DNA from 3 places in the Streptomyces sp. NPDC046977 genome. Region 2 is predicted to be linked to each of the others. Evidence: riboswitches for the same ligand, from Rfam matches in the RefSeq annotation. Region 2 holds a riboswitch; each other region holds the start of a gene.
What was found. A riboswitch is a leader RNA that binds a small molecule or an ion and turns the genes downstream of it on or off. The one in region 2 is predicted to bind cobalamin.
Positions count from the first base shown of each region.

Region 1: it holds a riboswitch for cobalamin, as region 2 does, so the genes downstream of both, ABZ883_RS31875 (cobalamin biosynthesis protein) here and metE (5-methyltetrahydropteroyltriglutamate--homocysteine S-methyltransferase) in region 2, are expected to answer to the same signal.
Region 3: it holds a riboswitch for cobalamin, as region 2 does, so the genes downstream of both, ABZ883_RS20495 (HoxN/HupN/NixA family nickel/cobalt transporter) here and metE (5-methyltetrahydropteroyltriglutamate--homocysteine S-methyltransferase) in region 2, are expected to answer to the same signal.

Region 1 covers NZ_JBEYWO010000026.1:85,180-89,136, reverse strand. Annotated here, with positions in the region: gene ABZ883_RS31890 (FAD-dependent oxidoreductase) at 1-80, shown strand, start outside; gene ABZ883_RS31885 (inorganic phosphate transporter) at 194-1,426, shown strand; gene ABZ883_RS31880 (hypothetical protein) at 1,471-1,686, shown strand; cobalamin riboswitch at 1,832-1,961, shown strand; gene ABZ883_RS31875 (cobalamin biosynthesis protein) at 2,015-3,010, shown strand; gene ABZ883_RS31870 (cobyric acid synthase) at 3,007-3,957, shown strand, end outside.
Region 2 covers NZ_JBEYWO010000041.1:2,415-6,371, reverse strand. Annotated here, with positions in the region: gene ABZ883_RS38235 (hypothetical protein) at 1-1,022, shown strand, start outside; cobalamin riboswitch at 1,137-1,377, shown strand; gene metE (5-methyltetrahydropteroyltriglutamate--homocysteine S-methyltransferase) at 1,548-3,866, shown strand.
Region 3 covers NZ_JBEYWO010000013.1:3,090-7,046, reverse strand. Annotated here, with positions in the region: gene ABZ883_RS20505 (hypothetical protein) at 1-31, shown strand, start outside; gene ABZ883_RS20500 (PepSY domain-containing protein) at 168-1,625, shown strand; gene ABZ883_RS20495 (HoxN/HupN/NixA family nickel/cobalt transporter) at 1,705-2,805, opposite strand; cobalamin riboswitch at 2,833-3,035, opposite strand; gene ABZ883_RS20490 (metalloregulator ArsR/SmtB family transcription factor) at 3,124-3,501, shown strand; gene ABZ883_RS20485 (TerD family protein) at 3,848-3,957, opposite strand, start outside.

The DNA of each region.
Region 1 (3,957 bases), on a different contig from region 2:
ACCGCCGCGAGCAGTCCGGCCGCAGCGCCGCGACGGACGGACTGGCCCGGGCGGCCGACCGGATCGCCGGGCGTCACTAGCGGCCCGCCCCCTGAGTCACAGCACCCCCAGGCTTCCCATCGTTAACTTTCCGTTCACTCGGACTCCGTACGGTCGCCACCGCCACTGACGGATCAAACGAATGTCTGGGTACATGGAACACATCACGCTCCTGATCGGAATCGTGATTATCACCGCACTCGTGTTCGACTTCACGAACGGTTTCCACGACACCGCCAACGCGATGGCCACCACCATCTCCACTGGCGCACTGGGTCCCCGGACAGCGGTGGCGATGTCCGCGGTGCTGAACCTGGTCGGGGCGTTCCTGTCGGTGGAGGTCGCCAGGACGATCTCCGGCGGGATCCTCGACGAGACCGCGGGGATCCGGCCCGAGGTCATCTTCGCCGGGCTGGTCGGCGCGATCGTCTGGAATCTGCTGACCTGGCTGGCGGGACTCCCCTCCAGTTCGTCGCACGCCCTGTTCGGCGGCCTGATCGGCGCCTCGGTCGCCTCCGCCGGGTTCGGGGCGGTCAACGGCGACGCGGTCGTGATGAAGGTGCTCGTCCCGGCCGTCTGCGCGCCGGTCGTCGCCGGGGTCGCCGCGCTGCTGGCGACCCGCCTGACCTACCGCATCAGCCGCGGCAGCGACCCGGCCGCGACCGCCAGGGGCTACCGGGCCGGCCAGATCGCCTCGGCGGGCCTGGTCTCCCTCGCGCACGGCACGAACGACGCCCAGAAGACCATGGGCGTCATCACGCTCGCCCTCGTCACCGGCAACGTCGTCGCGCCCGACTCCGACCCGCCGCTGTGGGTCATCGGCTCGGCGGGCCTGGCCATCGCGCTCGGCACGTTCATCGGCGGCTGGCGGATCATCCGCACCATGGGCAAGGGCATCACCGACATCCAGCCGCCGCAGGGCTTCGCCGCCCAGACCGGCGCCGCGGCGGTCATCCTGGCCTCCTCGCACCTCGGCTTCTCGCTGTCCACCACCCAGGTCTGCTCCGGTTCCGTCCTGGGCGCCGGGGTGGGCCGCAAGGGCGGCGTCGTCCGCTGGAGCACCGCGGGCCGCATGGCCGCCGCCTGGGTGCTGACCCTGCCGGCCGCCGGCCTGGTCGCGGCGGGCGCCGCGCTCCTGGCCGACCAGGGCGACGCCGGCGTCACCGCCGTCGCCGTGCTGGCGCTCGCCGTGTGCGCCGCGATCCGGGTGGCCGCCCGCCGCAGGCCGGTCGACCACACCAACGTCAACGCCGACAACGTCAACGCCGGCACGGACGCCGGCTCCGGCGCCGCGGAGCCTGGCATCGTCACCGCGGCCGTCGCCGCCGTGGCGCCGCCGCCCGCGGGGCCCGCGACCGGTACCGGCCACACCAAGGCCACCGTCTGACGCCGGGCCCGCAGCCCCCACCCGTCCCGGAAGGACACAGCAGCATGCACATCGACTGGGCTGCCCTCGGCTCCGTCTTCGGCGTCAGCCTCGCCGTCACCGTCGGTCTCGTCGGCGTCTTCACCCTCGGCATCGTCGGCCTGTCCCGGCCGGCCGGCACCGGGGGCGGTCAGGGCGCCCTGGCGCGCGCGGGCGCGTACGCGTGCTTCGCGCTGTGCGCGGCGGCCGTGGCGTACGGGATCCTCCTGATCGTCGCCTGATACGCCGCCACGCGGTGTGAACTCGGCCTCAGCTCCCGGCCTTTCCGGCCGTGAGCTGGGGTTTCCGCGTTTCCGGGCCGCTACGGGGTGAGTTGACGGGCCGGATCGGCGCGTGGTGGTATCGGAACCGCCACACGGCGGCAGGAGAGGAAGTCCGGTGCGAATCCGGCGCGGTCCCGCCACTGTCACCGGGGAGCGCGCCTCCACCAGCGGCCACGGCCCGTACCACGGGCTGGAAGGCCGGGGGTGCCGCCGATCCGGGAGCCAGGAGACTCTCACCGCCGGTCACGTCGAGCCAGGGCGCGGACCCTGAGTGAGGACACCAGCGATGGGCGGCTGCCGCCGTACACCCGACGCCGGCTCTGCCGCGCCGTCGGTCTTCGCCGCCGGGGCGGCTCTCGGCTGGCTTGCCGACCTCGCCCTCGCGGACCCGCGCCGCGGGCATCCCGTCGCGGCCTTCGGGCGCGTGGCGGGCGCGCTGGAGCGCGCGTTGTGGCAGGACCACCGCGGACGGGGCGCGCTCTACACCGTGTTGTGCGCCGGGGGCGCCGCGGCGGCCGCCGCGGGGACCGCACGCGCCGTACGCCGCTCCCCCGCCGCGTCCGTGGCCCTGACCGCCGCCGCGACCTGGGCGGTGCTCGGCGGTACGTCGCTGGGGCGTGAGGCGCGGACGATCGGCGCCGCGCTGGCCGCCGGGGACACCGCGGCGGCGCGGGCCCGGCTGCCCCACCTGTGCGGGCGGGACCCGCAGGCGCTGGACGAGCGGCAGATGGCCCGGGCCGTCGTCGAGTCGGTCGCGGAGAACACCTCGGACGCCGTCGTCGGCGCCCTGGTGTGGGGCGCGTTGGGCGGCGTGCCGGGGCTCGTGGGCTTCCGCGCGGTCAACACCCTCGACGCCATGGTCGGTCACAGGTCGCCGCGGTTCCGCCGGTTCGGCTGGGCGTCGGCCCGCCTCGACGACGTCGCCGGCTTCCCCGGTGCCCGGCTGACCGCCGCGCTCGCCGTGCTGGCGGGCCCCGACCGGCGGGGCGCGTGGCGGGTCTGGCAGGCGGACGGCGGCCGGCACCCCAGCCCGAACGCCGGACCCGTCGAGGCCTCGTTCGCGGGGGCGTTGGGCGTACGGCTCGGGGGGACGCTGGCGTACGGGGGCCGGGTCGAGCACCGGCCCGTACTCGGCGCGGGCAACCGGGCGGTGGAAGTGGCGGACATCGAGCGGGCGGTGCGGTTGTCGCGGCGGGTGGGCGCGCTGGCCCTGCTGGCCACGGCCGGGGGCCGGCTGGCCTGGCACCGGCTCGCCCGCGGGAGCCGGAGGAGGAGCGCATGAGCGGCGGCGCGCTGCTGGTCGCTGGCACCACCTCGGACGCGGGCAAGAGCGTCGTGACGGCCGGCATCTGCCGCTGGCTGGCCCGCCGGGGCGTGTCCGTGGCCCCGTTCAAGGCCCAGAACATGTCGCTGAACTCGTACGTGACGCGCGAGGGCGCCGAGATCGGCCGGGCGCAGGCCATGCAGGCGCAGGCCGCGCGCGTGGAGCCGTCCGCGCTGATGAACCCGGTGCTGCTCAAGCCGGGCGGCGACCGCACGAGCCAGGTCGTGCTGATGGGCCGCCCGGTGGGCGAGATGAGCGCGCGCGGCTACCACAACGGCAGCCGCGCGGAACTGCTGGAGACCGTCACCGGCTGCCTGGAGGAGCTGCGTTCCCGCCACGACGCCGTCATCTGCGAGGGCGCGGGCAGCCCCGCCGAAATCAACCTGCGCCACGGCGACATCGTCAACATGGGCCTGGCCAGGGCCGCGCGGCTGCCGGTGGTCGTCGTCGGCGACATCGACCGCGGCGGCGTTTTCGCGTCCTTCTTCGGCACGACGGCGCTGCTGAGCCCCGAGGACCAGGAACTCGTCTGCGGCTACCTGGTCAACAAGTTCCGCGGCGACGTCTCGCTGCTGGAACCAGGGCTGGAGATGCTGAGCGGTCTGACCGGACGCCGCTTCTACGGTGTCCTGCCGTATCAGCACGGCCTCGGTATCGACGAGGAGGACGGACTGCGGCTGTCGCTGCGCGGCACCGTACGGGAGTCCGACTCGGCGCCGCCGCACGGCGAGGACGTGCTGCGGGTCGCCGTCGCCGCGGTCCCCCTGATGTCCAACTTCACCGACGTCGACGCCCTAGCGGCCGAACCCGGCGTCGTCGTGCGCTTCGTCGACCGGCCCGAGGAACTCGCGGACGCCGACCTGGTCGTGCTGCCCGGGACCCGGGGAACGGTCAAGGCGCTGGAG
Region 2 (3,957 bases):
GCGTCAGCGCGTCACGCAACCTGGTCGCCGACATCTACGGCTACTGGCAGACCGCGGAAGCCGGCTACTTCGGCCCGTCCGCCAACTTCAACGGCACCGTCTTCGCCGCCCTCGCCCTGAACGGTGCCAAGACCCAGTCCGGCACGCAGCGCATACCCCAGGCCCTACGGGACTCGATCATCACCCGCCTCCGCGCCAACCAGCACAACGACGGCGGCTGGAACTACAGCAAGGCCGAGGGCAACGCCAGCCAGCTCGCCGCGACCAGCGACATCGACATGACCGGCGCGGCCATGGCCGCCCTGTGCGTCTCCGGCGTGCCCGCCACCGATATGGACGTCGTGCAGGCCAAGGCGTTCCTCAAGGGCAAGCTCGTCGCCAGCTCGGGCGCCTTCAACTCCATGTTCGGCGTCAACACCGACTCCAACGGCTGGGCCGTCTCCGGCCTCAACGCCTGCGGCATCAACTCGCAGACCGGCGACTTCCTCACCTCCATGGGCAAGACCCCCGTCGACTTCCTCATCGCCCAGCAGTTCAACCCCGGCGGCGGCTTCAAGTACCTCCCCAGCGACACCACCCCGCAGGCGTACGCGTCAATCGACGGACTGCGCGCAGTGGCGGGCGGCGGCTTCACCTCGGCCCCGCCCGTGCCGACCACGGTCGGCGCGCCGCAGTGGGTGAGCCAGACCTCCTTCGCCTCGGGCACCGCCGCCAAGCTGGCGCTGACTGTCGACGACGGCGCGGGCAACCTGAAGGTCTGCTCCGTGACGCTCACCCCGACCGGCGCCACCACGACGCTCGGCGCGCTCCTGGACGCGGCGGGCACCGCGGGCACCCCGTCCGGATGCGTCACCTCCGTCACCCCGGCCTCCGGCACGGGCACGATCACCGCACTCAACGGCAAGGCCAACAGCGGCTCCAGCACGTGGAAGGTCAGCGTCGACGGGTCCTCCTTCGCCGCCGCCACCCGCGGCAAGGTGATCAACGTCGGCGACACGATTGCCCTGCGCTGGGGTGTCTGACATCCGAAGCGGTGCCCGCGGACCGTGCGTCCGCGGGCGCCGTCCATCGCCCGAAAGCCACGACCCGCGGTCCGGAATGTGGGCTGCGTCGCCCTTCCGCCGTCGCGGCCCTCTAGGGTGGGAGACGCAGCTGGTTCGCCCCGTCCGCCAGGCGGGATGCGTCGTAAGAGGGAACCCGGTGGGAATCCGGGACTGCCCCGCAGCGGTGAGTGGGAACGACCGCCGTCATACGCACTGGGCCCGACCGGGCCTGGGAAGCGACGGCCAGTAGGTGTCCTCCGGCAAGGAGGGCGTGCCCGCGAGAAGGAGGGCGTGCCCGCGAGTCCGAAGACCTGCCAACTGCCCGCGTGCGGACCATTCCGTGCGCGGACATCCCGGTGACCTCGAGGGCGGGTCGGCGTACATACCGGACGGAACGACCGCGCTTTTGCCGCGCGAGGTCGTGGCCGTCCGGTTCCGTCACTCCCTTCGCGCTCTCGTCCCGTCTCCGGGATCTCAGGGATCCATCTCGCGAAGGAGATCTCCGTGACAGCGAAGACCGCAGCCGCGGCAGCACGGGCCACCGTGTATGGCTACCCCCGCCAGGGTCAGAACCGGGAACTGAAGAAGGCCGTCGAGGGCTACTGGAAGGGTCGCGTCACCGCCGACGCCTTCCAGGCGACCGCAGCCCAGCTCCGACGGAGCAACTGGCGGCAGCTCGCCGACGCGGGCATCCATGAGGTGCCCACCGGTGACTTCTCGTACTACGACCACGTCCTGGACACGACCGTGATGGTGGGCGCGATCCCCGAGCGCCACCGCCGCGCTGTCGAAGCCGATGCCACCGACGGCTACTTCGCGATGGCCCGTGGCACGCAGGAGGTCGCTCCGCTGGAGATGACCAAGTGGTTCGACACCAACTATCACTACCTTGTACCGGAATTGGGCCCCGACACCGTCTTCACGGCTGATTCCGGCAAGCAGGTCGCCGAGCTGAAGGAGGCCCTCGCCCAGGGCCTGGCCGCCCGGCCCGTGCTGGTCGGCCCGGTCACCTACCTTCTGCTGGCGAAGCCCGCACCAGGCGTGTCCGCCAACTTCGAGCCTCTCACGCTGCTGGACCGGCTGCTGCCCGTGTACGCGTCAGTCCTCGCCGACCTGCGTGCGGCCGGCGCCGAGTGGGTCCAGCTCGACGAGCCCGCGCTCGTACAGGACCGCACCCCGGCCGAGCTCAATGCCGCCGAGCGCGCTTACCGCGACCTCGGCGCCCTCACCGACCGGCCCAAGCTGCTCGTCGCCTCCTACTTCGACCGGCTCGGCGGCGCTCTCCCGGTCCTGGCCAAGGCACCGGTCGAGGGCCTCGCGCTGGATTTCACCGAGGCAGCCGCGGCCAACCTGGACGCCCTGGCCGCTGTCGGCGGACTGCCCGGCAAGCGCCTGGTCGCAGGTGTCGTCAACGGCCGCAACATCTGGATCAACGATCTGCAGAAGTCGCTGGCCACGCTAGGCACCCTTCTCGGGCTCGCCGACCGCGTCGACGTATCCGCCTCCTGCTCCCTGCTGCACGTGCCGCTGGACGCCGCTGCCGAGCGGGACATCGAGCCGCAGATCCTGCGCTGGCTGGCCTTCGCCCGTCAGAAGTCTGCCGAGATCGTAGCCCTCGCCAAGGGTCTCTCCCAGGGCACCGGCGCCATCGCCGGCGAACTCGCCGCCAACCGCGCCGACCTCGCCTCCCGTGCCGGCTCACCGATCACTCATGACCCTGCCGTCCGAGCCCGTTCCGGGGCCGTGACGGACGCCGATGGCCGCCGTTCCCAGCCGTACGCCGAACGGGCGGTCGCCCAGCGCGCTCACCTCGGCCTGCCGCTGCTGCCCACGACGACCGTCGGCTCGTTCCCGCAGACCACCGAACTGCGCACCGCACGCGCCGATCTGAGGGCTGGCCGCATCGGCGTGGCTGGATACGAGGAACGCATCAAAGCGGAGATCCAGGAAGTCATCTTCTTCCAGGAGAAGACCGGGCTGGACGTCCTGGTACACGGCGAGGCCGAGCGCAACGACATGGTGCAGTACTTCGCCGAGCAGCTGACCGGTTATCTGGCCACGCAGCACGGCTGGGTGCAGTCGTACGGCACCCGCTACGTCCGGCCGCCGATCCTCGCTGGGGACATCTCCCGTGCCGAGCCGATGACGGTGCGGTGGACGGCCTACGCCCAGTCGCTGAGCGACCGTCCGGTCAAGGGCATGCTCACCGGCCCGGTCACCATGCTCGCCTGGTCCTTCGTCCGCGACGACCAGCCCCTCGGCGACACCGCCCGCCAGGTCGCCCTCGCCCTGCGCGACGAAGTGGGCGACCTGGAGGCGGCCGGGACGTCGGTCATCCAGGTCGACGAACCCGCACTCCGGGAGACCCTGCCGCTGCGCTCCGCCGACCGCCCGGCCTACCTCGCCTGGGCCACCGAGGCGTTCCGGCTGACCAGCAGCGGCGTACGTCCTGACACGCAGATCCACACCCACATGTGCTACGCCGAGTTCGGTGACATCGTGGCGGCGATCGACGACCTCGACGCCGACGTCATCAGCCTGGAGGCCGCCCGCTCCCACATGCAGGTAGCCCGCGAACTCGCCGCGCACGGGTATCCGCGCGAGGCCGGGCCCGGCGTCTACGACATCCACTCGCCGCGCGTGCCGGGCGTGGACGAGGCGGCCGCCCTGCTGAGGAAGGGCCTTGAGGCCATCCCCGCCGAGCGGTTGTGGGTCAACCCCGACTGCGGGCTGAAGACCCGCGGCTGGGCGGAGACCCGGGCCTCCCTGGAGAACCTGGTCGCGGCGGCCCGTACGGTCCGTTCCGAACTCTCCGCGTCCTGACCGACCCGGGCCGGGAGGGACCCGCCATCCCTCCCGGCCGTGCCACGTCGGCTCCTGTGGGGACTCCATGTGATGAGCAGGGCCCCTGCTG
Region 3 (3,957 bases), on a different contig from region 2:
CGGCCCGCCGCGGCCGGCGATGTGCTCCTGACCGTCCGTCTCGCTGACATGCGATGACGGGCGCAGTGCGGTGTGCCCGCACGCCGTACCGCCGTTGAGGCGGACACCATCGTCGGCTTCGTGAGCGCCCGCGTCCTGTGCGCCGGGCGCCGATTGGGGATGCACCCATGTCATCGACACAAGAAGAAGCGTCAAGAGACAACGCCCTCATAGCGGCATCGGCTGCTCCGGGAAGCGGTCCGGAACAACGGGGCCGATCGTGGAAGGGGGTACGGGCGCTGCTCGTGCGGTTGCACTTCCACGCGGGTGTGTTCGTCGCCCCGTTCCTGCTGGTGGCCGCTCTGACGGGCCTGGCCTACACCTTCACACCCCAGCTCGACCAGCTCGTGTACGGCGATCAGCTCGGCGTGGCGAAGGTGGGGGACGCAACGCGCCCGCTCGCGGAACAGATCGCCGCGGCCCGGAAGTCCCACCCTGAGGGCACCTTGTCCTCGGTGATCACGCCGCCCGGGCCGGAGGACACCACGCGGGTGGTCCTGTCGCTGCCGGAACTGGGCGAGAACCAGCGCACGGTGTTCGTCGACCCCTACACCGCCGAGGTCAAGGGGGCGCTGACCACGTGGTACGGCTCCACCCCGCTGACGACGTGGCTGGACGACCTGCACCGCAATCTGCACCTGGGCGAGACCGGCCGCCTCTATTCGGAGGTTGCCGCCAGCTGGCTGTGGGTGATCGTCGCCGGAGGGCTCGTCCTGTGGCTCGGACGCGCCCGCGGGCAGCGCGCCAAGTCGGCACGCGGTGTGCTGCTGCCCGACCGCTCCGCAGGCGGAGTGCGGCGTACGCGCAGTTGGCACGCCGCCACCGGCGTATGGCTCGCCGTCGGTCTGCTCGGTCTCAGCGCCACCGGCCTGACCTGGTCCCACTACGCCGGTGCCCGGTTCGGGGAATTGCTGAACGCGGCGAAGGGGCACGCGCCCGCGCTGGTCACCGCCCTGCCCGGCGGTACCGGCGCCGGCAAGGGCGAGCCTGCGGGGCACGCCGGACACGGCACGGGCGCCGGCGCGGCGACGGCCGACCCCGCAGCCTTCGACGCGGTCCTCACGGTCGCCCGCGAGGCCGGCCTCGGTGGCCGGGTGGAGCTGACGCCGCCCGCCGATGCGACGAGTGCGTGGACCGTGGCGCAGGACGACGACCTCTGGCCGGTCCACTACGACCAGGTAGCCGTCGACGCCGCCAAGGGCAAGGTCACCTCGGAGAGCCGTTGGGCCGACTACCCGGTCCTGGCCAAGCTCAGCAAACTCGGCGTCCAGGGCCACATGGGCCTGCTGTTCGGCATCGTCAACCAGATCCTGCTGGCGCTGATCGCGGTCGGCCTGATCTCCGTCATCGTGTGGGGCTACCGCATGTGGTGGCAGCGCCGCCCCACGCGTGACGGCCGCACGGCGGCCCTCGGGAAGGCCCCCGCACGAGGAACGTGGCGACAACTCCCGCTGCCGGTGCTGATCATCGGCGTCCCGGCCGTCGCCGCGCTCGGCTGGGCCCTGCCCCTGCTGGGCATCACGCTGATCGCGTTCCTCTTCTACGACATCGTGTTCGGGCTCTACTTGCGGCGTCCCGCCGCCTGACGTCGCGGCAGAAGAGGGGACGGGGGCTGCCTCCGGTCGGGCACACCACTGTGCCCGACCGGAGGCCACCGAAAGAACGTCAGACGCTCCCCGCAGTTCGCGCCGCCCAGCGATCCTCGACCTTGGCGACGCGCCAGTACGCGATCGCGACGGCCCACACGACGACGAAGAGGCCAACGATCACGTAGCCGACGTTGTCGAGATCGAGGCCGGCGACCCAGCCGGTGAGCCCGTCCGTCATGTCGAGCTTGTCGTGCAGGACCCCGACCAGTTCGATGGTGCCGATGACGAAGGCGACGGCGATGGACAGACCGGTGATGGTGAGGTTGTAGTAGACCTTGCGCACGGGGTTGGAGAACGCCCACTGGTAGGCGAAGTTCATGAAGGTCCCGTCGAGGGTGTCGAACAGGCTCATCCCGGCGGCGAACAGCAGCGGCAGGCACAGGATCGCGTACCAGGGCAGACCGGCGGCGGCTCCGCTGCCCGCCATCACCATCAGCGCGACCTCGGTGGCGGTGTCGAACCCGAGCCCGAAGAGGAAGCCGAGTGGGTACATCTGCCCGGGACGGGTGATGGAGCGGGTGAGCCTGCCGAGTACGCGGTTCATGAACCCCCTGGATTCCAGGTGGGTTTCGAGCTCCCGTTCGTCGAAGAAGCCCGTACGCATCTTCTTGAAGACCCGCAGTATGCCCAGTAGGGCGACGAGGTTCAGCAGGGCGATGAGATAGAGGAACGTGCCGGAAACGGTGGTTCCGACCACACCCAGCGCCTGGTGCGTTCCGGAGTCCTCGTCCGCCAGGGTGCCTGCCAGACGGGCACCGCCGGCGACGAGCGCCGCCAGGGCCACCACGACGCTGGAGTGCCCGAGGGCGAACCAGAAGCCCACGGAGACCGGGCGTTTGCCGTCCGCCATGAGCTTGCGCGTGGTGTTGTCGATGGCGGCGATGTGGTCGGCGTCGAAGGCGTGCCGCATTCCCAGGGTGTAGGCGGTGATACCGAGGCCGAGACCGAAAGCCTCGGAACCGACCCGGTAGTCGTTCGGTATCACCAGCAGGAACAGCACACCGAAAGCGACGACGTGCAATGCGGCGATCACGGCCATCAGGCCCGCGGTGCGGAGCGTGTCCTCGCGCCGCCAGCGGAACGGGCCGGCGAACGGGGCAGATGGGGGCAGGGTCATGCGGTCACGCTCCAGCACCTCGTGGATCAACTCGTGAGATGCCGCGGCCGGTCTCCTGGCTTACGGGCGAAGCGCGCCCGCCCCTGCCTTCCCGGCCTGTGAGGACCAGTGGCACCGCCGAAGCGGGAGGGGGCGGGAACTACCCGATCACAGTGGCGAGGGCCGCCCCGGACTGAGCCTTCCATCGGCTGTCACCGGTCTTCCCGAGCACCACGGCGCCATCACCCTAGGAGCGCGGGCACTCCGCCTGCAAGGCTGCACAGGTGCAGAGACGCACAGGTATTCAAGATCACATCCCGGGCTGCCAGGATGGCGCCCATGCACCTTGTTCCCGCCGAGCGGGCGGGCCACCGAACCATCGACGGCCACCGTGTCTGCGACGCTGTCGCCGCCATTGGAGAACCTGGGCATGTGCGGGCCTGGGCGGATCGCTTCTCGCTGCTCGCCGATCCAGGCCGTCTCGCGCTGCTGCTGGCTCTCCGGACGGCGGGGCCGATCGCGGTCACGGACCTGGCGGTCGCCACGGGCATGACGGACACGGCGGTCTCCCAGGCCCTGCGGCTGCTGCGGGCCGCCGGCATCGTCACCGGTGACCGGCAGGGCCGGATCGTCCGCTACCGCATCGTGGACGAGATGACCGGGCAACTGCTGGGACACTGCGCGGCGCCTCAAGGAGACGGGGCCGCCGACATGTGACGTTCCCATCGCCCGCCGGTCGACGATGAGCTGGTTGACACCCGGCGCCCGCGAGACGCCTTTGACGGGTGAACGAGAGCCTGCGGCGACATGGTGGACCGGGGTCGGGACGGGCAGGTGAGCCCGGCGGGCCCGCTTGCCCCGCACACCGTGCGAGCGGGGCCGGACGCGCGGGAGCCGTCAGGCGCCGGAGGCGGTCTACGCGGCGGTGAGGCATGCCCCAATGCCTCTACACCGATCGCGCACTCCTGCCCAACTTGTCCACGTGTCCTTTCCCGTGTTCGATCCCACACCTGCTTGAGGTCGGTCCGTGGGAGGAAAGGGTCAAGAGTGGGACGGCGGCCAGCTACCTCGTCTTGAATTCGACCTTGCCTGCGCTCATCCGAAAACTGCCACTGGAGTACAGCATCGGCCGGGCCTCCACGTGATTCCCGCTGTACTTCTCAACATGCCGAA